4 regions of the Bacillus altitudinis genome follow, and region 2 is predicted to be linked to each of the others. Evidence: riboswitches for the same ligand, from Rfam matches in the RefSeq annotation. Region 2 holds a riboswitch; each other region holds the start of a gene.
The links. Region 2 has a riboswitch for S-adenosylmethionine ahead of metK (methionine adenosyltransferase). Riboswitches for the same ligand answer to the same signal wherever they lie in the genome.

Region 1 (5,540 bases), 760 kb from region 2:
TCCACCGCAATTTTGACCGGATGGATGCCTTCTTTATAATAAGAACCTACTGGAGATAAAATGATGATCAGCTTGTAGGTACTTGACGGTGCAACACCTAAATAGGGCTCAGTAGAAATAATGAATGGACGAATATACAAAGAAGTGCCCTCTGCATCAGGTACCCAATCCTTATCAATGCGAATGAGTTCATTTAAGCCTTCTAAAACCGTTTCTGTATCAATTTGCGGGATACATAGGCGGTCATTTGATCTGTTTAAGCGTTCCATATTTTTTTCGGGACGGAATAAGAGAATCTTTTGATCCTCAGACACATACGCCTTCAAGCCTTCAAAAACAGATTGGCCATAATGATAAACCATAGAAGCTGGGTCCATTGGAATCGCCTGATAAGGGATAATTCTCGGATCATACCAGCCTTTATCAATTGAATAATCCATCACAAACATGTGGTCTGTGAAGATTTTTCCGAATTCAAGTTGATCAGATTGAGGTTTTGGTTTTTTTGTTGAACTAAGTTCAACGCGGATGGGTTGTTTTGGCATCGTAAATCTCCTTGCTGTTTGATTATTTGAAAATTCTAATAATATGAAATAATTATGATTCTATTCTATACCTTCACAAAATATTAGCAATAGGTTTTCTGGAATTCAGACAAGAAAAATCTGTTAAAGCGCTTTCCTCCTCTCTATCGTGGTTTTACTGAAGTTTCCCCTTAGAAATAAAATCCAATTTCGTTATTAACTGATTAATCTGACAATTTAAAAGCGATTTATTTTCCTGTAAGATATTCTTTCAACCATACACCTTTTGACTAGTACATTGCAAGGGGCATTGCCATATTTTAATCCTCTTTTTTTAACCGATAAAGATAGAAGAGAATGGAAGGGAGCAAACAACGAGATGAAACGAATGATATCAGGCGCCTTATTGATTTTATTGATGACCGCCATTAGTTTTGGCTGTCAAGCGATGACGGAGGAGGCTGGTGCGAAGCAAGGTACTGCCTATTATGTCGCAGCAAATGGGAACGACAAATATCCAGGGACGAAGCAAAAGCCTTTCCGTACGTTGAAAAAAGCGACAAGTATCGCGAAAGCTGGGACAACAGTTTATATGAGAGGCGGTACATACAAAGAGAAATTGATTGTCCGCCACTCTGGAACAAAGAAAGCACCAGTTGTTTTTCAAGCGTATGGAAAAGAGAAGCCTGTCATTAGCGGAGCATCTCTTAAAGGAAATCAAGCAGACGGTGGTCTTGTGAAGATTGATCAAAAAAGCTATATCACCCTGAAAGGGCTGACAGTCGGACATATTAAAACGAATCAAGAAGATGTGACACCCATCGGTATGTTCATCACAGGCAGCGGCAAAGGCGTCAAACTGCTTAACAACCGTGTGTACGACATTCAGACGACACATCAAAATGGGAATGCTCATGGCATTGCGGTCTATGGAACGAAAGCACCAGCAGCCATTGAAGACATCGAAATCAAAGGAAACACTGTGGAAAAGTTAAAGCTGGGTTTTAGTGAAGCCCTTGTGCTAAACGGAAACGTTAAAAAATTCCGCGTGACACATAATACAGTCCGGCATACGGACAATATCGGGATTGATTTAATTGGTTTTGAGAATGTCGCACCTTCTAAAAAGTATGATCAAGTGAGAAATGGTGTCGTATCTAGAAACAAAGTTTATGAGATTACGAGTGTTGGGAATCCAGCGTACGGCAAGGACATCTCCGCAGGAGGAATCTATGTGGATGGCGGGAAAGACATCGTGATCGATCATAACATCAGCCATCATAATGACCTTGGGATTGAGGTCACAAGTGAACATAAAGGGAAGATGGCCGAACGCATTCGCATTGAGCACAATCAAGTATATTTAAATCGTTATACAGGCATCTCCATTGGCGGATATGACAAGAAGCGCGGCGGAACCACAAACACAACCATCTCCCATAACATTTTGTACAAAAATGACACAGCCGGCTTAGAAGGCGGTCAATTGCTGATGCAATATCAATCGGTGAACAATCGAATCACGAATAATATCATGACAGCCAGTGCTTCGCATTATTTAGTCGTGAATCTCTACGAAGTGAACAAGAAGAATACATTCCAAAAGAATGTCTACGATGACCGCAAAGGTGCAAAAGCCTCTCAGTGGGTATGGCGAGGGAAATGGATGGAAGGCTACAAAACGTATCGCTCGAAAAGCGGTCAAGATAAAGGATCAGCACACCTCAATCCCCAATTTGTGAATGAGAAAAAATATGATTTCCGTCTTAAGGCATCATCACCTGCTAAGAAAATCATCGGCAGGTAAACAAGGCATTCGGTGCAAATGATCATTTTAGAAATTTTCAAAAAAATCATTGACATTGATGAGACATCACATTAAAGTAAAGAAGACATTTCAACTAAAACAAATTTCATAACGGATCTCTTATCAAGAGAGGCAGAGGGACTGGCCCTATGACGCCCAGCAACCGTTTCTATCTAAGAAATTGGTGCTAATTCCTGCAAAGCTGTTACAGCTTTGACAGATAAGAGAGGAAGACTTCCCGATACATGTTTCATGCAACGGTGATCAAGCCTCTCTTTATCAAGAGAGGCTTTTTTTGATCTCTTTTTTGAGAATCAAACGACGGGGTTCTCAGGCATATTCTCACTTTTTTACCTAGTTTTCCGATGAGAAAAATAAAACAACTTGAGGAGGAACAGCAATGAAACGTAAATATTGGACATCATCTCTTGTATTATTGACGGTCCTGACCGTGCTATTATCTGGCTGCGGTACGGGATCAAGCGCAGGCTCAAAGGCTAATGCAAACGAAAAGGTCTCCTTTGACAATGTCCCGAAGCGATTTGCAAAAGGACAGGGAGCAAAAATTAAAGTCATCCGTAAAATTGGCGGGGACGATCATACTGCTCAGTTTTTAGCAGGAACGAAGGCAGAAGGGGAAGCGCTAGGCTTTACAGTAGATGTCTACACGGCAAATGGTGATACGGCGAAGTTTCATGATGCTATTTCTCAAGCACTAGAAGAAAACTATGATGGCTTTATCATCTCTCATGGGGATGATGAGGCGACAGTCGCTGATGTGAAGAAGATCACAGCGAAAGGCATTCCAGTTGTGGCGTTTGATTCAAATCCGAAGCTGAAGGATATCAAAGGAGTCACAGTGACGTCTCAAGATGATGAACAATTAGCGAAAAAATCATTAGACGCACTCGTGGCTGATTTTAAAGGGAAAGCAAATATTGCGTATCTTTGGGTAGACGGATTCCCTCCAATGGTGAGACGAAACAAGGTGTACCAAGAAACGCTTAAACAGCATACAGGGATCAAGGAACTTGACCGATTTGGCGTTGCGGCCTCTGATACATCAGTTCAAACACAAAATGCGGTTGCGGCTATGCTGAATAAATATCCAAAGGGTAAACTGGATGCGATTTTTGCCACGTGGGATGCATTTGCGATTGGTGCCGCAAGAGCTTTAAAAGAAGCAGGAAGAACCGAAGTGAAAATATACGGTATTGATGTGTCTAATGCCGATCTCCAAGAAATGACGGCGAAAGACAGTCCTTGGAAGTACACTGCCGCTGTCGATCCGAAGCTCATTGGTGCAATCGACGTAAGGATTCTTGCGAAGAAACTAGCTGGCGAGAAAACACCATCTTCCTATGACCTTGAGGCCTCTCTCATTTCACAAAAGCAGCTTCAGGATGCAGGAAAGGCCATCAATATGGTTAATCTTGCAGAAGAAGTAAAAGGATTCGGATCATCGACTGCTTTTGAAGAAGACTGGATGAAGACCTTGAAGAAGCATTATGCAAAATAAACCACGTGCACTCTCTTTTCATAGAGGGTGTTTCGTTTTTCAATTGACGATCAGGAGAGAAGGAGGACACCTATGACAACGCCGCTAGTTCATATGAAAAACATTTCGATTGAATTCCCAGGAGTCAAAGCGTTAGATCAAGCAAATTTCACATTAAAAAAAGGCACAGTCCATGCCCTGATTGGGGCGAACGGTGCTGGGAAGTCAACGTTAATGAAAGTTCTCTCTGGTGCTCATTCACATTTTGAAGGAACCATCCACATCAATGGCGAGGCGGCGACCATTCATACACCGAAGGATGCGGCCTCATACGGTGTGCAGACCGTCCATCAAGAAGTGGATACAGCTCTAGTGCCTTATTTAAGTGTTGGCGAAAATATGATGATCCATGAAATGGAGAAAAAAACCTTCGTCCGCTGGAAAGAGATTCACCGCAAGGCAGCACAGCTGTTAAAAGAGATGAATATTGACATCTCGACGAAGCGTCTTGTGAGTGATTTGACACTGGCAGAAAAACAAATGGTGCTCATTGCCAAGGCTGTGTCGATCAAATGCAGCATTTTAATTTTGGATGAACCAACCGCTCCACTTAGTCATGCAGAAACAAGCAAGCTATTCTCAATGATTCATCAATTGAAAAAGAACGGCACAGGCATCATTTTTATCTCGCATCGCATGCCAGAAATTTTCAACATCTGTGATGAACTGACTGTGATGAAGAATGGAACCGATGTGGCGGCGCACCTCATTAAAGAAACCGATCCAAAGCAGGTCATTGAAGAAATGCTTGGCGCGCCATTAGAGGATCAATTCCCATCCCGTACACCGCTTGAGGATGCACCGATTGTGCTTGACGTGAAAGAGTTGCATGACCAGCATAAATTAAACAACATTCATCTTCATGTGAAAAAAGGAGAAATTCTCGGGATTGCAGGACTAGTCGGTGCTGGTAAAACAGAATTGTGCAAAGCCCTATTCGGCGCCTCAGAAAAAAAGTCAGGCACTGTGCAGCTGCATGGTCAAACCATTCATATCAAGTCGCCTCATCACGCTGTGAGAGCGGGTATTGCCCTTGTGCCTGAAGAACGGAGAAAAGAAGGGATTCTAACAGAAGAAAATGTTGGATGGAACGTAACAGCTGCAAGTCTACGTTCGTTTACACGGCCGTTCAGCTTCTTACATCGTTCTAAGGAACGGAAGGCAGCAGATGGAATCGTCAAGCGGCTTGGCGTCAAGACACCTTCTCTTGAAGCGAAGGTGAAGCATCTCTCTGGTGGAAATCAGCAAAAGATTGCGATTGGAAAATGGCTGTTGGCTGAGGCAGATGTCTATCTCTTTGATGAACCAACCAAAGGTGTAGACGTTGGAGCCAAAAAGGACATTTTCTCCCTCATTGCAGAACTAGCTGCAAGAGGAAAAGCGGTTATTTATGCTTCAAGTGAGCTTTCAGAAATTGCAGGAATTGCCGACCGAGTATACGTCTTATATGATGGCAGCATTGCCCGGGAAATGACGGCACCAATGACTGAAGAAGAGCTTTTATATCATTCAACAGGAGGACAATCATGAGTGAACGACAAGTTTCAGCCCCAGTTCAACAAATCAAGAAACAGCGGCCATCCTTTCATCTGTTTGATTTCTTTTATCAATATGGCACCATCTTAACGATTGTCGTATTGATTGTTGTCTT
Region 2 (5,540 bases):
TTATCTGCTTTCAGCAGGATATCCCCGCGCATCCACGTATGAATATCAACATATTGCATTTTGTTAATATCACTGTAGCCTGCACTTTCTTCGAAGTATGTTTTCGTCACGTCACGATACGTGATGTTCGGATCATACTGCTTTAAGAGGTTTTTCTTCACTGGCTCTTCAAAGATTTTTGCATTGCCGATATAACGTTCCTCTAATGGCGTACAGCCGCGAACGATAAAGCTTTTCCCTTTCATTCCTTCTGGCATTAAACGAGCCAGACGAAGAAGAAGCTTTTTCAGCATGGATGGTACAGATTCAAAAGGCTTTAGAGATAGCGGCTCACGATAAATATTATATCCACCGAACAGCTCGTCTGCTCCCTCACCTGAAAGAACAACTGTGACTTGTTTTTTCGCTTCTTTTGCTACGAAATACAATGGAATCGCCGCTGGATCAGCCAAAGGATCATCTAAATGCCAGACGATCTTCGGAAGCTCATTCATATATTCCTCAGGAGAAATCACAGCACTAAAGTTTTGCAATCCCAGCTTATCAGCTGTTTCTTTTGCTACATCCACTTCACTGAATCCATCCTGCTGGAAACCAACAGAGAATGTCTTCAGTTCAGGGTGAAATTCCTTTGCGACCGACACGATGAAAGAAGAATCGATCCCGCCTGATAGGAATGAACCAACAGGCACATCACTTCTCATGTGGACTTTTACAGAATCATAGATAGCATCACGTACTTCTTCTACTAATTTCTGCTCTTGTGTTTGTTCAGGTTTGAATTGAACTTTCCAGTAAGTCTTAAATGCAATGTCTTGGCCTGGACGCAGTGTAAACTGATGACCTGGCTCAACTTTGTGCACTTTTTGATCAAGTGTATTTGGCTCAGGAACGAACTGAAAAGACATGTACTGCTGCAAAGCAGTCTCATCAAATAAAATGTTCTCATTCACAGCCATTAAGCTTTTGCGTTCAGAAGCAAAGTACACTTGGTCATCTATTTGTGTAAAATAGAGAGGTTTAATGCCGAAAGGATCTCTTGCGCCATATAATAACTGCGCTTCTTTATCCCAAATTAAAAAGGCAAACATGCCGCGAAGCTTCGATGCCGCTTCTTCTTTATAGTGGCGATATGTGGCAAGAAGGACTTCCGTATCAGAATCTGTGCTGAACGTATAGCCTTTTTTCACAAGCTCTTCTTTCAGCTCCACATAGTTATAAATTTCTCCGTTGAAAATAATCCAATATTTTTCATCTTCATAAGAAAGCGGCTGCTTTCCGTGTTCAACATCTATAATACTTAAACGTCTAAATCCAAATCCTACATGCTCATCATGAAAGTACCCCTCATCATCCGGACCTCGATGAACGATGAGACGATTCATTTGCTTAATTAACTCTTCCTGCTCAGTAGTTTCGGACAATGGACGGTGATTAAATACACCAACAAACCCACACATATTATTGCCTCCACGTTATGTTATTTCTTAAAAGTAGACCTATAATTAGACAGTATTTTGTCCAATTTTGTTTCACATTTTTACGCTTTTTGTAGAATTTTTTTTAATCAAAAGGAAAACCGCTTAAAATAAGCGGTTTTGTATGTTGTTATTCTCCTAATGCTTCCTTGCGAAGCGTGTCGGCTTTATCCGTTTTTTCCCATGGAAGATCCAAGTCATGACGGCCAAAATGTCCATATGCAGCGGTTTGTTTATAGATCGGACGACGTAAGTCAAGCATTTTAATAATGCCGGCTGGACGAAGATCAAAGTTTGCACGTACCACTTCAATTAATTTCTCTTCAGAGGCTTTTCCTGTTCCAAATGTATCAATTGAAATGGAGACAGGCTGTGCAACACCAATTGCATAAGCAAGCTGTACTTCACATGAATCTGCAAGACCAGCTGCTACGATGTTTTTCGCTACATAGCGAGCCGCATATGCTGCAGAACGGTCAACCTTCGTTGCATCCTTACCAGAGAAAGCACCGCCACCGTGACGAGCATACCCGCCATATGTATCAACGATGATTTTACGTCCAGTTAAACCAGCATCCCCTTGAGGTCCACCGATGACAAAGCGGCCTGTTGGGTTGATGAAGTATTTTGTTTCTTCATCGATCAGTTCACTTGGAACGACAGGGCGGATGACATGCTCTTTTAAGTCGCTTTGAATTTGTTCAAGCGTCACTTCTGGTGCATGCTGTGTAGAAATAACCACCGTATCAATACGAACTGGTTTGTTTTGTTCATCATATTCAACTGTTACTTGAGTTTTTCCGTCTGGACGAAGGTATGCAAGTGTTTCATTCTTGCGTACTTCTGTTAAACGGCGAGATAATTTATGTGCAAGAGAAATCGGCAGTGGCATAAGCTCTTCAGTTTCGTTGTTTGCAAAACCAAACATCAAACCTTGGTCACCTGCACCGATCGCATCAATTTCTTCTTCAGTCATTGTTCCTTCACGTGCTTCAAGCGCTTTGTCTACACCTTGCGCAATATCAGCAGACTGTTCATCAATTGATGTAAGAACCGCACATGTTTCCGCATCAAAACCATATTTCGCACGTGTGTAGCCAATTTCCTTAATCGTGTCACGCACCGTCTTTGGAATGTCGACATAAGTAGACGTTGTAATCTCACCGCTTACTAATACGAGACCGGTTGTTACAGAAGTTTCACAGGCAACACGTGCATTTGGATCTTTCTTTAAAATTTCATCCAAAATGCTGTCTGAAATTTGATCACAGATTTTATCTGGATGTCCTTCGGTCACTGATTCTGAAGTAAATAAACGACGATTTTGACTCATAATGGCTATTTCCTCCTGTACAAGACCACATCATCCCAAGATGAGGCCTCCAATATGATACGGAACTCGTTCCCTCTTATATTTCAACATGTTTATATTAGAGATGTTATTGGCAATTTGTTCATATGATATCCCAAAAATAAAAAAACCATTTCCTTCATTGCGAGGAAAGGGTCTGAGATCGCATGCCTTTCACTCTTATCGCTCAAGGTGTTCTTGTACCTTGCATCAGGTTAGCACCTTGGTTTCTCAGCATGTTCATGCCTTTTTCATAAGAAACCGGTTGCTGGGCTTCATCGGGCCTGTCCCTCCACCAACTCGGGATAAGAGTATCCGTTCAATAAGATATCTTATCTTAAACCCTTGCGTCATGTCAATGGTTCATAGGAATTATCTCCCCTTTTTTTCACCTCATCATTAGCATCACCAAAAAGCATATTTTCATAGCAGAAATGAAAAAACACACACAAAAATGTTTAAATAGTATAGACTATTATTATCAATGTGTTATACTAATCAAAACAAACAAATTCAACGGTAAAGGAAGGGTTTTTTTATGAACTCAGTGGATTTAAAAGAAGATTTGCAGTCATTGCTCTCATTAGAAAATACGCACCAAAATTTATCTGTTCCGAAACTTGTTGAAAAGATTTTGGCACGTAATGAAGGCGTTTTAACTTCAACTGGTGCTGTCCGCGCCACAACTGGTGCCTACACTGGACGTTCGCCTAAAGATAAATTCATCGTAAAAGAAGAAAACTCTGAACATAAAATTGATTGGGGTCAAGTCAATCAGCCGATCTCGAAAGAGGCATTTGATCGTTTATATACAAAGGTTGTGTCATACTTAAAAGAACGTGATGAACTATTTGTCTTTGATGGTTTTGCCGGTGCTGACGAAAAATACCGTATGCCAATTACAGTTGTAAATGAATTCGCTTGGCACAATCTCTTTGCAAAGCAACTATTCATCAGACCTGATGGATCAACACCATCATCAAACGAAAAACCTTTCACCATCTTATCTGCACCTCACTTTAAAGCAGATCCTGAAACAGATGGCACAAACTCTGAAACGTTTATTATCGTTTCTTTTGAAAAACGGACGATTCTGATCGGTGGAACAGAATATGCAGGTGAGATGAAAAAATCCATTTTCTCTGTTATGAACTACCTGCTTCCTGAACAAGATATTTTATCAATGCACTGCTCTGCTAACGTCGGTCAAGAAGGCGATGTTGCTTTATTTTTCGGCCTTTCAGGTACTGGAAAAACGACGCTTTCTGCAAGTGCAAGCCGCAAGCTGATTGGAGACGATGAGCATGGCTGGTCTAACACAGGTGTCTTCAATATTGAAGGCGGATGCTATGCAAAATGCGTGAACTTAAGTGAAGAAAAAGAACCACAAATTTACAAAGCCATCAGCTTCGGATCAGTGCTTGAAAATGTAGTACTTGATGAAGAAACACGTGAAGCAGATTATGATGACACATTCTTTACTGAAAATACACGTGCGGCTTACCCAATCGAAATGATTGATAACATCGTGAAACCAAGTATTGCAGGTCACCCATCTGCCATCGTCTTTTTAACAGCTGATGCATTCGGCGTTTTACCTCCAATCAGCCGTTTAACGAAAGAACAAGCCATGTACCACTTCTTGAGTGGTTACACAAGTAAACTAGCTGGAACTGAGCGTGGCGTGACGTCACCAGAAACAACGTTCTCTACTTGCTTTGGTTCACCATTCTTGCCACTTCCTGCTCATGTCTATGCTGAAATGCTTGGTAAAAAAATCGATGAGCACGGCGCAAAAGTATTCCTTGTGAATACAGGCTGGACTGGCGGCGGCTACGGTACGGGCAAACGAATGAATCTTGCTCATACAAGAGCAATGGTGCAGGCAGCGATCGAAGGCGATCTTGACAACGCTGAAATGATCACTGACGACATCTTCGGATTACACATCCCGCTTCATATTCCAGGAGTGCCAGATGAAGTGCTTCAGCCTGCTAAAACATGGGACGATCAAGAGGCTTACAAAGAAAAAGCACACTTCCTTGCAAATGAATTTAAAAAGAACTTTAAAAAATTCAGCCATGCAGCAAGTGATATTGAAGCAAAAGGCGGACCACTCGTCTAATCAAAAGGAAAAAGCTGAGGGAATGAATCCCTCAGCTTTTTTAGTTCGTTGAATGTAATGACACAAGACGGTACGTCACCTTCGTGACATTGTCTGTGAGCTCCAGCTTTTCAACATGTGCTGTCCCTGTTTTTTCTCCGTCTTTCGTTTTACGCACCTCAAGCGGAATATTTAATGGATAAATGCGGTACCCTTCCTTCATGAGCTCAAACACATTTTCTTCAATTCTTGTCTCTTTTCCTTTTGTGACAATCATTGTATTAAATTCAACAGGCATTCCCATAATGAAAATCCCCCTACTTTCTATATTTCTTTCTACCGTTTATTTTACCACATTTCCGCCTTTTCGGCTGTGCATCCATGTCGTCAGCCGTCTGACAATCTCCCGGTTATGCTGTGGCGGGAAATAATGATGATATCCGTGAAAATACCATGTTTCCACAGACTTGCCATGCTGACGCAGTGCATCTTCTAATAAATACGCATGCTCAATGGATACATTCTCATCCAGCTCCCCATGAATGATTAGGACAGGTGCTTCAATTTGGTGCACATGATTCAAAGGCGTTCTAGCCTCATATGCTTC
Region 3 (5,540 bases), 1.5 Mb from region 2:
CCCTATTATTACATTTATTGATACAATTGGCGCCTATCCAGGGAAAGGGTCTGAAGAACGTGGAATTTCTGAAGCAATAGCTCGAAATCTATTGGAAATGGCAACACTTAAAGTGCCAATTGTTTGTATTGTAATTGGAGAGGCATCAAGTGGTGGAGCTCTTGGCATTAGTGTCGGTAACCATATCCATATGTTAGAGTATTCATGGTACTCGGTCATTTCACCAGAAGGAGCAGCATCTATCCTATGGAAGGATGCTAAGTATGCTCCAGAAGCTGCTAAACACATGAAAATTTCAGCAAAAGATTTAAAGCATTTAGGAATTATTGATGAAATCATTCCTGAAATGAAAGGTGGAGCACAAAATGATATCAAATCACAGGCAAAATTGATTGAATCTGCAATCGAATCATCTCTTAAAAAATTGATACGATTATCCTCGGAAGAGCTTATACAACAGCGATATGAAAAGTATAGACAAATAGAGAATTATAAATGAAAATACTTAAAACCGTATTACATTTCTGAGGATTCTTACTAAAAAGTTCTAAATATTTTGTAAGTAACCTCTTAAACTGGATATGCTGATACTATTAAAAAATGTGTGATTGGTATGGAAAAGGAATTTTTTGATTCTAAAAATACTGAGAAACAATTTGGTGGATAAAGTTCGTCCCCAACCAAAAGAAACAGAACAAATATTTGTTACCGACAATCAAAAAACCCTTGCTAGGCAAGGGTTTAAACGATGATTCCGACTGGGCTCGAACCAGCGACCTCTACCCTGTCAAGGTAGCGCTCTCCCAGCTGAGCTACGGAATCGGATTATGTATCAGTTCTGGGCTTTCTGTTACTGACAGTCTCTATTATATAACCATCATCGTCAGTCGTCAATGGTTTTGTTCAAAAAAGTCAGTAAAAAGCCGGTATCCATACCGGCTTTTTACTGACTTTTATGATTGGTTCACAAGAACTGGCTTTAGTTGATCTAGTGCTTGTTTGAAGTCCCTTTTGAGGTCTTCTCCGTTTTCTACGCCCACACTTAATCGAAGTAAACCATCCGTGATGCCTCTTTTTTCTCTTTCTTCTTTTGGCATAGCGGCATGGGACATTTTGGCCGGATAGGAAAGAATGGATTCGACTGCTCCGAGGCTGACGGCGAATACAGGTAATGTGACGCCATCGACCAATTCTTTGACAGCCGCTTGGTTTTCTAGTTCAAATGAAAGAACAGCACCTGCACCGCTCGCCTGCTTCCGCTGAATGTCTGCCCCTGGGTGATCATCTAATCCTGGGTAATATATTTTTTTGACCGCAGGATGTTCTTTTAGAAATGTAGCCAGTTCTAATGCGGTTTGACTGGCTTTTTCTAATCTGACTTGAAGGGTCTTTAATCCTCTGAGCACAAGCCAGCAATCCTGTACGCCAAGCACCGCCCCGAAGGAGTTTTGCAGCGAATAAAGTTCGTCTCCTAGCTTCTCATCTTTCACCACGGCTAAGCCTGACAGTACATCACTGTGGCCGCTTAAAAATTTCGTTGCACTGTGCAGCACAACGTCTACACCAAGGTCCAGCGGACGCTGAAGCGCAGGCGTTAAAAACGTATTATCTAAGAAAGTCAGACAGTCATGTTCTTTCGCAATCTGTACGACACCTTCAATATCCGTAATACCGAGTGTAGGGTTTGACGGTGTTTCCATGTAAATGACTTTTGTATTTGATTGAATGCCTTGTTTCACTTCATTCAAATTGGTCATGTCCACAAAGGTATGCTCAATCCCAAATCTTGAAAGAACTTGGGTGATCATTCGGAAAGTCCCTCCGTACACATCTCTTGTGACAAGGACATGATCTCCTTTTGATAATAGAAGAAAAGCGGTTGAAATGGCTGCCATACCTGACGCAAAGGCAAGCCCTCTCGTTCCTCCTTCTAGCGCTGCAATGGTATCCTCCAATGCCTGACGTGTAGGGGTGCCTGATCTGGAGTAGTCATATTGACCAAAGTCATCGAAGCTGCTTTGGTGAAACGTCGATGCATGTTGAATCGGTACACTGACTGCACCTGTTGAACGGTCTGTTTTAAACGCATTATGAACGAGTTGTGTTTCTAGTGTCCAATCGTGTGTGGTCATTTCGTGTGTACCTCCTCTTTCACATTTGATAGTGCCTGTTTCAGGTCTGCTTTTAGATCCTCCACATGCTCAATCCCGACTGAGAAACGGAGCAATTTGTTACAAACACCGTTTGCGATGCGAATCTCTTCTGGGATGTCCATATGGGTTTGCGTTGCAGGATACGTAATGAAGCTTTCGACTCCGCCAAGGCTTTCAGCAAAACAAATCGTTTTCAGCTTCTTTAAAAATGGATTGACCCAGTCCTCTTTGGCTACTCGGAATGACAGCATGCCTCCCTTTCCTGGGTAAAGCACATCTTGAATTTCCGGCTGCTGCTTTAGAAAGTCAGCTAATTCCTTCGCATTAGCTTCGTGCTGGCGCATTCTCAGCGCCAATGTTTTCATTCCTCTCATTAAAAGCCATGAGTCAAATGGAGATAAAACCGCTCCGATGGCGTTTTGATGCTGGAACATGTCTTCCGATAGCTGCTCCCCATTTGTGACGACAAGTCCGGCAAGAACATCGTTATGTCCGCCTAAATATTTGGTTGCACTATGAATGACAATGTCTGCTCCGAGTGTAATCGGTTTTTGCAAGACGGGCGTATAAAAGGTGTTATCCACAATGACCAATGCACCGTGATCTTTTGCGATTTTCGCAACCTTTTGAATATCCGCTTCCTGCATGAGTGGGTTTGTTGGCGTTTCAATAAAGACGGCTTTTGTATTTGGCGTCATTTTAGAGCGTAAACAGTCTTCATCTGAAAAATCATCATAAACAAAGCGCAGTCCGTACTTTTTCCATTCGTTTTCAAATAGACGGTATGTACCGCCATATAAATCTGATGAAACAATGAGTTCATCCCCGCTCTCAAACAGCGCCATGATCGTTTGGATGGCAGCCATTCCCGAACTGAAGGCAAAACCGGCCGTTCCTTCTTCGAGTGAAGCAATCGCATCTTCTACAAGCTGCCTTGTTGGGTTTTTCGTTCGAATATAATCAAATCCTGTTGATTCCCCAATGCCTCTATGTCTGTAAGCTGTTGAAAGATAAACGGGAGGACTGACAGTACCAGTCACCTCTTCGCTGCGGTTTCCAATTTGCGCTAACTTCGTTTCCACATGTTCTGTCATTTGACACCATCCTAAGTAAAAATCTAATTTCAAAACAGAAAAACCCCTTCTTCATAAGAAGAAGGGGTTTAATCGCTTCCTCTTATCTTCCAAGCAAAAAAGCTGCTTGCTGGATTTAGCACCTTGGTACATCACATGAAGTGATGCATACCGGTTGCTGAGGTTTCAAAGGGCCAGTCCCTCCACCTCTCACGATAAGAATGTGTTGTCTGTCTGTTCTAATTCTTAATACTGTAACGCATTAAACCTCATTTTTCAAGGGGAAATGTAACGATTAATTAAAATTTTCTGTATTTTGTAGCAGATTGGATGTCAGCCAATTTGATTGCATGTTAGCATATAGGAACAACGCTGTTTTTCGTGTTACAATGAATGGAAACGTTTCACTTATGATGAATTTGGTTAGCTGGAGGAATGGATTATGGTGAAGAAAACAGGCATCATTCAAGAAGAAACCTTACAGTCAAAAGAACTTGGGGCAGATATGACCATTTTGATTTATTTGCCAGTCAATTACTCCCCCCTTTATACATATCATGTCATCATTGCACAAGATGGTCATGATTATTTCCGTCTAGGTAAAATAGGCAGACAGGCGGAAAAATTAATGCAAAATAAAGAAATGGAACGCTCGATTATCATTGGTGTCCCATATGAAAATGTTACTGAAAGACGAAATACGTATCATCCAGACGGACCAAAGTTCGAGGCGTATAAACGCTTTTTGGCAAATGAACTAGTTCCGTATATTGATGAACACTATCCAACGTATCAAGTTGGATCAGGTCGTACATTTATTGGTGATTCATTAGGTGCTACGATCTCACTTATGACAGCCATTGATTATCCTTCGTTATTTGGCGGACTGATTTTGCAGTCTCCTTACGTGGATGAGTCTGTTCTGCAAGCAGTCAAACAGTCATCATCCCTTGCTCATTATGCCATTATCCATCAAATCGGGTTAGAAGAAACAGCTGTGAAAACGACAGATGGGCAAGTGCTTGACTTTATTCAGCCGAACGAAGAATTAAAGGTCCTTTTGGAGAAGTCCGGTGCGGATTATTTATTTGAGACATTCGAAGGCGATCATAAATGGACGTTTTGGCAGCCGCTCATTTCACCTTCGTTAAAAAGAATGCTCCCATATTCGTTAATCAACTGAATTTTGTTATAATAAAAAATAATAAATACTTTCTTAATCAGGAGGGAACATGATGAAATACGGAGTTGTTTTATTTCCATCAAAAAAATTGCAAGACATTGCGAACTCTTATCGGAAACGTTATGATCCGAACTATGCACTCATACCACCTCATTTAACATTAAGAACACCTTTTGAATTAACGGATCTAGAAGCAGCTGAGGTCGTCTCCACCTTGCGAGAGTACGCAAAAAATGCTTCTCCTATTACGTTACGTATTAAAAAATTCAGTTCATTCGCTCCTGTAAACAACGTGATTTATATGAAAGTAGAACCGAACGAAGAATTAATGACTCTCAATGAGAAGTTGTACACTGATCCGCTTGCTGGTACACCTGAATATGCATTTGTTCCGCATGTGACAGTGGCTCAAAAGTTATCAGACGATGAGCATTCAGACGTTCTAGGCACATTGAAGCTGAGAAAAATTGACCACGAGGAAACGGTTGACCGCTTCCACCTTTTATATCAATTAGAGAACGGTTCTTGGACCGTTTATGAAACATTTATCTTAGGAGAAGAGGGTTAAAGACATTTGAATACAGTCATCGTAAAAGAACAAACACAACGAGAAGATGCTTATTATGTTCGAAAAGAAGTTTTCGTAAAAGAACAAGAAGTCCCGTTAGAGATCGAAATTGATGAACTTGAGGACGAAGCCATTCACTTTGTCATTTATAATGATGACAACAAACCACAAGCTGCTGCTAGACTGCGCATAATTGAAGGTCATAAGGCAAAGCTTGAACGAATTTGTGTATTAAAAGAGGCGCGCTCTTTCGGTCTTGGCCACCAGCTTTTAGAAGCACTTGAGTCTGAAGCGATGGCAAACGGAGCGAAAGAAGCTGTCATGCATGCACAAGTCCAAGCTCTTCCTTTCTACGAAAAGAAAGGCTACAAAGCCGTTTCAGAACCGTTTGAAGAAGCAGGAATTACACATGTCAAAATGACAAAAACACTATCCGTTTAACGAAAATAAAAAGCCAGGGCATCATGGATGCTCTGGCTTTTTATTGATTCCATCTCGTTCGCTCAGGAAGAAAGCGCAGTCATTTAGACGTAAGTATTGATATGAACGCCCTTACCTTCTTC
Region 4 (5,540 bases), 230 kb from region 2:
GCTCTGAAAGCACTGCTCCGTAAATTCATTAAATTTCTTGCCAAACACCGGCATTTTCTTCTGAAATTCACCCATTGCCGTTTTATAATCCGTCAGTGATTGTTGCATCGATCCGCTCATATGTTGTTCATTCATCTTCATTCCATCCCTTCAAGTCATTTGTTCGTTTTTATTATGAGCGAGATTTGAAAAAATACACAAAAAAACCTCGCTTTCATGAAGCGAGGTTTACAAGTTGTTATTCAGATACAGGCAATACTGCACCATCATACTTTTTGTCGATGAATTCTTTGATTTTATCAGAGTGAAGAACTTCCATTAATACCTTGATCTTCTCTGATTTTTCGTCACCTTTGCGAACAGCGACGATGTTTGCATACGGGTTGTTTTTCGTTTGCTCAAGTTCGATTGAATCTTTTTTCGGATTCAATTTATTTTGGATCGCATAGTTAACGTTAATAAATACAGCGTCGCCTTCACTGTTTTCATAAGCTTTCGCTGTTAGTTCAGGAGCGATTTTTTTGAATTTTAGGTTCTTCGGGTTTTCTTTGATGTTTTTGACTGTTGCGTTGATTGTATCTACTTTTGGATCAAGCTTGATCACACCAGCATTTTGTAATAGGGCAAGCATACGTCCTTGCTCAGCTACGTTGTTTGTCATGATGATCGTGCCGCCGTTTGGAATATCTTTTACTGATTTGTATTTCTTAGAGTAGATACCGAAAGGCTCAAGGTGAACGGCACCAGCACTCACTAAGTTGTAATCTTTGTTTGATTTATTTTCTTCGTTCAAGTAAGGGATATGTTGGAAAAAGTTCGCATCCACTTCTTTTTCAGCTAATGCTTTGTTGTACATTTTATAATCGCTCAGTACTTTCACTTTTAGATCGTAGCCTTTTTCTTTTAGAAGTGGTTTTGCTTCTTCAAGAATCTCGGCATGTGGTGTTTTTGAAGCGGCAACCGTGATGGTTTTGTTATCGCTTGCGTTATTTGATGAACCGCAAGCAGCTAAAATGCCTGCAAATGCTAGAAATAGTGCACTTAAAATCAATTTCTTCATGAATAATTCCTCCCTTAACGTTTATCAATTTTATTTGTAATCAAATCACCGATTATTTGAATGATAAAGACGATGATCAGAATAAACACAGTGGCTACAAGTGTGACATCTGTATTACCAGATTGGTATCCTTCTACATAAGCAAGGTCACCAAGTCCGCCTGCTCCAATTGCTCCTGCAATCGCAGTAGAGCCAATCAGAGCAATCGCTGTTACAGTAATTCCTGAAATAAGGGCTGGCAGTGATTCTGGAAGCAATACTTTGAAAATTATGGTCGACGTTTTTGCTCCCATAGATCGTGCTGCTTCAATGACTCCTTTGTCTACTTCACGCAGTGCAATTTCGACAAGACGTGCGTAGAAAGGGGCTGAGCCAATGACAAGGGCTGGTAATGCTGCATTTGGACCTAATATCGTGCCCATAATTAGTTTAGTAAATCCTAATAATAGAATGATTAATATGATAAAGGGAATCGATCTGAAAATGTTGACTACTGCGCCGATGACAGCATTAATTGGTTTGTTTTCCCACAAACCGCCTTTACTTGTCAAAAAGAGCAACAGCCCAAGGATGATGCCGATAGCAAAAGCAAACGCTAATGCAATGAGTGTCATATAGACCGTTTCACCCGTCGCGTTCCAAATAACCTCTAGATCAACGTTCGGAAACCATTTCTCAAACATGTGTCATCACCTCGATTTCAACCTGTTTGCTTTGGATATAGGCGATGGCTTTTTCAACTTCGTTCTCGTCTCCATTAATATGGATAAAGAGTGTTCCAAACGCGCCTTCCTGCGTTTGAGAAATCTTTCCTTGCAGGATGTTCACATCGACCTTGAAGGATCGAATAATTTCCGTGATCAGCGGCTGTTCGGCAGAATCTCCAATAAAGGACAACCTGACGACCTGACCTTCTTTTACTCTCTCTAGGACGTGCTCGATCGTTTCTTTTGCTTCTTCTGGTTCAGCAAGCTGTTTCACGAATCGCTTCGTCATTTCTTCTTTCGGCTGTCTGAAGACACGTAATACTTCGCCTTCTTCGACAATACGGCCATTCTCCATCACTGCCACACGGTGACAAATTTTGCGAATGACGTGCATTTCATGTGTGATCAATACAATGGTGAGTCCTAGTCGTTTATTAATATCGGCTAAAAGCTCAAGGATGGAATCCGTTGTTTGTGGATCAAGCGCAGAAGTGGCTTCGTCACATAGCAGAACTTTTGGGTCATTCGCTAATGCTCTCGCAATCCCTACACGCTGCTTTTGCCCGCCGCTGAGCTGAGAAGGATATGCATTTTCTTTTCCTTCTAAACCGACCAATTTAATCAGTTCGTTTGCACGAGCTCTCCGTTTTGACGTTGGTACACCTGCGATCTCGAGCGGGAACATAATATTTTGTCTCACTGTTCTTGACCAGAGCAAGTTAAAGTGTTGGAAAATCATGCTGATTTCTTGTCTTGCTTTCCGAAGTTTCGCATTCGATACTTCATTGATCCGGTTGCCTGCCACTTCAACGATTCCTTCTGTTGGCAACTCCAGACCGTTTAATAGGCGAATCAAGGAGCTTTTCCCAGCGCCGCTATACCCGATAATTCCGAATATTTCACCTTTATCGATATCCAAGTTGACGTCTTTCACGGCATCAACATTTCCGCTTTTTGAAAGATACGTTTTTGATACATTCTGTAAATGGATCACAGTCTGTTCACCTGCTTTCTTGCTGAATCTATAGGTTGCCATCACATACGTTCAATTATTCTTCCGACTGTTATGACGCTAGCCTGACGCAAGGTCAGTAAAAAAGACCTAACTGCAACGCAAGCAGAAAGGCCTTTTATATCAAATACGCCTTTCTCTCATCTTTCAAAGCGTTGCGGCTTTGAGTGAATTGGCACCAATTTCAGCTATGCTGACGGTTGCCGGGTTTCATAGGGCACGTCCCTCCACCTCTCTTAATAAGAGAAAATATGTTGTTTTATGTGATGTTCATGTTTTTACTAACGTAGAATATCATGCTATCTGAGATATGTCAACGCTGTAAATCGCTAATTTCCAAGTAAACGACTACGTTATCATTTTTCGAAAAAAACCGTTCGTCAGCCAAAGTACCGCTTCTAGTCTTAGAAGAGCTCGAAATGAGCCTTTCACTTTCACTTGTCCTCTGCTGATCAGCTGCTGTAAGGACATGTCTCCATCTAATAATTGCAAAATCTCTTTTCGCTCACCATAAAAGATGAGATCCGATAACTCAATTGCAGGTAGTTTCTTCACTTCACCACGTTCATCCACAATCAATGTACAAGAGTCCGTTTCCGCCTCAAATGTAATCTTCAAGGATGATGATGAGAGCAACGGCTTTAACAATAATCGCTGCCCTGCACTTCCATGGGCTTTCACATTTTCCACATGTATAACCTCCCTGTCATTTGGTTATACATAACATTTCTCTACAAACATCGGCTTGTCCTTTATAAATAGCTCGACAAATTTTCAAATGAATTGCTTGAAATATGACAAAAAACCGCTTTATTTAGCGGTTTCAATCATTTCGTGAAGATATGGAACGGAGTGAAAGGCATAGCCTTTTTGCACGATTTCACCCTTTTTAAACAGGAGAAAGCAAGGGACACTTTCGATCTCAAATGCTTTTGCAAAACTTGGCGAGTAATTTAAGTTATTTTCATAAAAAGGAACTTCCGGCTGCATGGCATCAACCACTGCCAGCATCTTCTTTGCCAGCTGGCATGTTCCGCAAAATGGTGTATATAAGTACAAAAGAAATAAATCGTCCTCTATCTCCTTGAATTCATGCTCTTCAATCTCTTTCATATACGTCACCCTTATAAATATTTCGAATGAACATCAATGTTTGCAGCTAATAGAATAGATGCAATGTGGGCTGACGGTGAAGCGGCCACTTCGCGGTACGTTCTGTCGACAAAAAGATGCAGTGCTTCAGGGAATTCTTTTCGGAATTGCTTCCGCAGTTTGTCGCCAGCATCGTCACTGTCTGCTAATATGTAAACGTCTTTCCCGAATAAATCGTCCACAAGCTGATCCAGCTTCGATGTACTGATCGTGCCATTGGTGCAAATGATGGTAACAGGTTCACTTATGACTTCTTTTAGCTTCTGTTTATCTGATTTACCTTCTACAATGATGACCTTTTCTATCTCGACATTCATCACGATCACCTGGCCCTTTTGACGTTGATTCACTTCTTCCTTAGATTACAATCTTTCATTCGGGTTGTAAAGATTGGGCACTTGATCAACAAAAAGGCTGTAGCATTCACTCACTACAGCCTTATCTGTGATTAGCACCAGCCATTTTCATCGTCACAGTCTACATATTTTTCAGTCCCATGGGTCAACGTATCTGACAGACGATAAAAACGGTTTTGATCATAGGAATAACCTGATTTTAATTCATATTGATTTTCACTAATCATCGTGCCAATCTCTTCGTTTTGATGGTAAAGCACCATGCCGCTCTCTTTGAATCGTCCAGTGACATGCTCTGTTATATCCACCTGTTCTTTTTGAAAAGACAAATTGGACACCCCCCCCATAAAGGTAGAGTGTCCAATTTCACATGAATTAGTCTTCTTTTGTCATTTCTTCATATTGCTCAGCTGTCATTAAGTTCTCGATTTCAGACGCATCCGCTGGCTCTACTACGATCATCCAAGCTTTTTCGTATGGAGAGTCGTTGACGAACTCTGGACTGTCATCAAGCTCATCGTTCACTTCAACGATTGTGCCGTTAATCGGTGCGTATAGTTCAGAAACTGTTTTGACTGATTCTACACTTCCGAAAGGCTCGTCCGCTGTGATTTTGTCTCCTACTTCAGGAAGCTCAACGAACACGATATCCCCTAGCTCAGATTGAGCAAAATGCGTAATACCGATACGCACCTTATCTCCTTCTACTTTGACCCATTCATGTTCTTCTGAATAACGTAAATCTTTTGGTGTGCTCATTTCATACCCCTCCAGTCTTTTCTTACAATCTATATTGAAGATACCACAATCTGAATGAAAGTTACATCATTTCCAGACGCTTTTAAATGTATCTTCATTAAATCCAACTGTCACTCGTTTGCCGTCTGTTGTAATTGGACGCTTGATTAGCATTCCGTTAGACGCAAGTAATTCAAGCTGCTCGTCCTCTGACATTGCAGGAAGTTTATCTTTCAGCTGCAGCTCTCTGTATTTCTGACCGCTCGTATTAAAGAATTTCTTCAGCTCTAAACCGCTTTTTTCGTAAAGGGCTTTTAATGTTTCTTTATCAGGCGTCTCTTCGACGATATGTATGCTGTTGATGTCTTTATTGTGTTCTTCCAGCCATTTCTTTGCTTTTCGGCATGTACCGCAAGATGGGTATTCGTAAAAATCTAAAGCCACCATTTTCACCTCCTGCAAATAGTGACAACATTTTATCACAAAACATGTTAAAAACCTAAATGTATGCTTAC

Region 1: it holds a riboswitch for S-adenosylmethionine, as region 2 does, so the genes downstream of both, ID12_RS03670 (sugar ABC transporter substrate-binding protein) here and metK (methionine adenosyltransferase) in region 2, are expected to answer to the same signal.
Region 3: it holds a riboswitch for S-adenosylmethionine, as region 2 does, so the genes downstream of both, ID12_RS10620 (methionine biosynthesis PLP-dependent protein) here and metK (methionine adenosyltransferase) in region 2, are expected to answer to the same signal.
Region 4: it holds a riboswitch for S-adenosylmethionine, as region 2 does, so the genes downstream of both, ID12_RS01010 (methionine ABC transporter ATP-binding protein) here and metK (methionine adenosyltransferase) in region 2, are expected to answer to the same signal.

The regions. Positions count from the first base shown of each region.
Region 1 is NZ_CP009108.1:721,067-726,606, reverse strand. It holds gene ID12_RS03680 (branched-chain amino acid aminotransferase) at 1-545, opposite strand, end outside; gene ID12_RS03675 (DUF1565 domain-containing protein) at 904-2,331, shown strand; SAM riboswitch class I at 2,449-2,558, shown strand; gene ID12_RS03670 (sugar ABC transporter substrate-binding protein) at 2,732-3,850, shown strand; gene ID12_RS03665 (sugar ABC transporter ATP-binding protein) at 3,923-5,419, shown strand; gene ID12_RS03660 (ABC transporter permease) at 5,416-5,540, shown strand, end outside.
Region 2 is NZ_CP009108.1:3,633,648-3,639,187, forward strand. It holds gene asnB (asparagine synthase (glutamine-hydrolyzing)) at 1-1,460, opposite strand, end outside; gene metK (methionine adenosyltransferase) at 1,609-2,811, opposite strand; SAM riboswitch class I at 3,007-3,141, opposite strand; gene pckA (phosphoenolpyruvate carboxykinase (ATP)) at 3,368-4,954, shown strand; gene ID12_RS18340 (DUF2584 domain-containing protein) at 4,995-5,237, opposite strand; gene ID12_RS18345 (alpha/beta hydrolase family protein) at 5,277-5,540, opposite strand, start outside.
Region 3 is NZ_CP009108.1:2,115,404-2,120,943, reverse strand. It holds gene ID12_RS10635 (acetyl-CoA carboxylase carboxyltransferase subunit alpha) at 1-499, shown strand, start outside; tRNA gene ID12_RS10630 (tRNA-Val) at 750-822, opposite strand; gene metC (cystathionine beta-lyase) at 954-2,132, opposite strand; gene ID12_RS10620 (methionine biosynthesis PLP-dependent protein) at 2,129-3,247, opposite strand; SAM riboswitch class I at 3,327-3,448, opposite strand; gene ID12_RS10615 (esterase family protein) at 3,669-4,409, shown strand; gene ID12_RS10610 (YjcG family protein) at 4,462-4,977, shown strand; gene ID12_RS10605 (GNAT family N-acetyltransferase) at 4,984-5,418, shown strand; gene ID12_RS10600 (hypothetical protein) at 5,502-5,540, opposite strand, start outside.
Region 4 is NZ_CP009108.1:186,972-192,511, forward strand. It holds gene ID12_RS00995 (carboxymuconolactone decarboxylase family protein) at 1-135, opposite strand, end outside; gene metQ (methionine ABC transporter substrate-binding lipoprotein MetQ) at 239-1,060, opposite strand; gene ID12_RS01005 (methionine ABC transporter permease) at 1,075-1,743, opposite strand; gene ID12_RS01010 (methionine ABC transporter ATP-binding protein) at 1,736-2,761, opposite strand; SAM riboswitch class I at 2,917-3,025, opposite strand; gene ID12_RS01015 (SCP2 sterol-binding domain-containing protein) at 3,128-3,469, opposite strand; gene ID12_RS01020 (thioredoxin family protein) at 3,590-3,892, opposite strand; gene ID12_RS01025 (toprim domain-containing protein) at 3,904-4,248, opposite strand; gene ID12_RS01030 (YusG family protein) at 4,380-4,616, opposite strand; gene gcvH (glycine cleavage system protein GcvH) at 4,663-5,046, opposite strand; gene ID12_RS01040 (arsenate reductase family protein) at 5,113-5,469, opposite strand.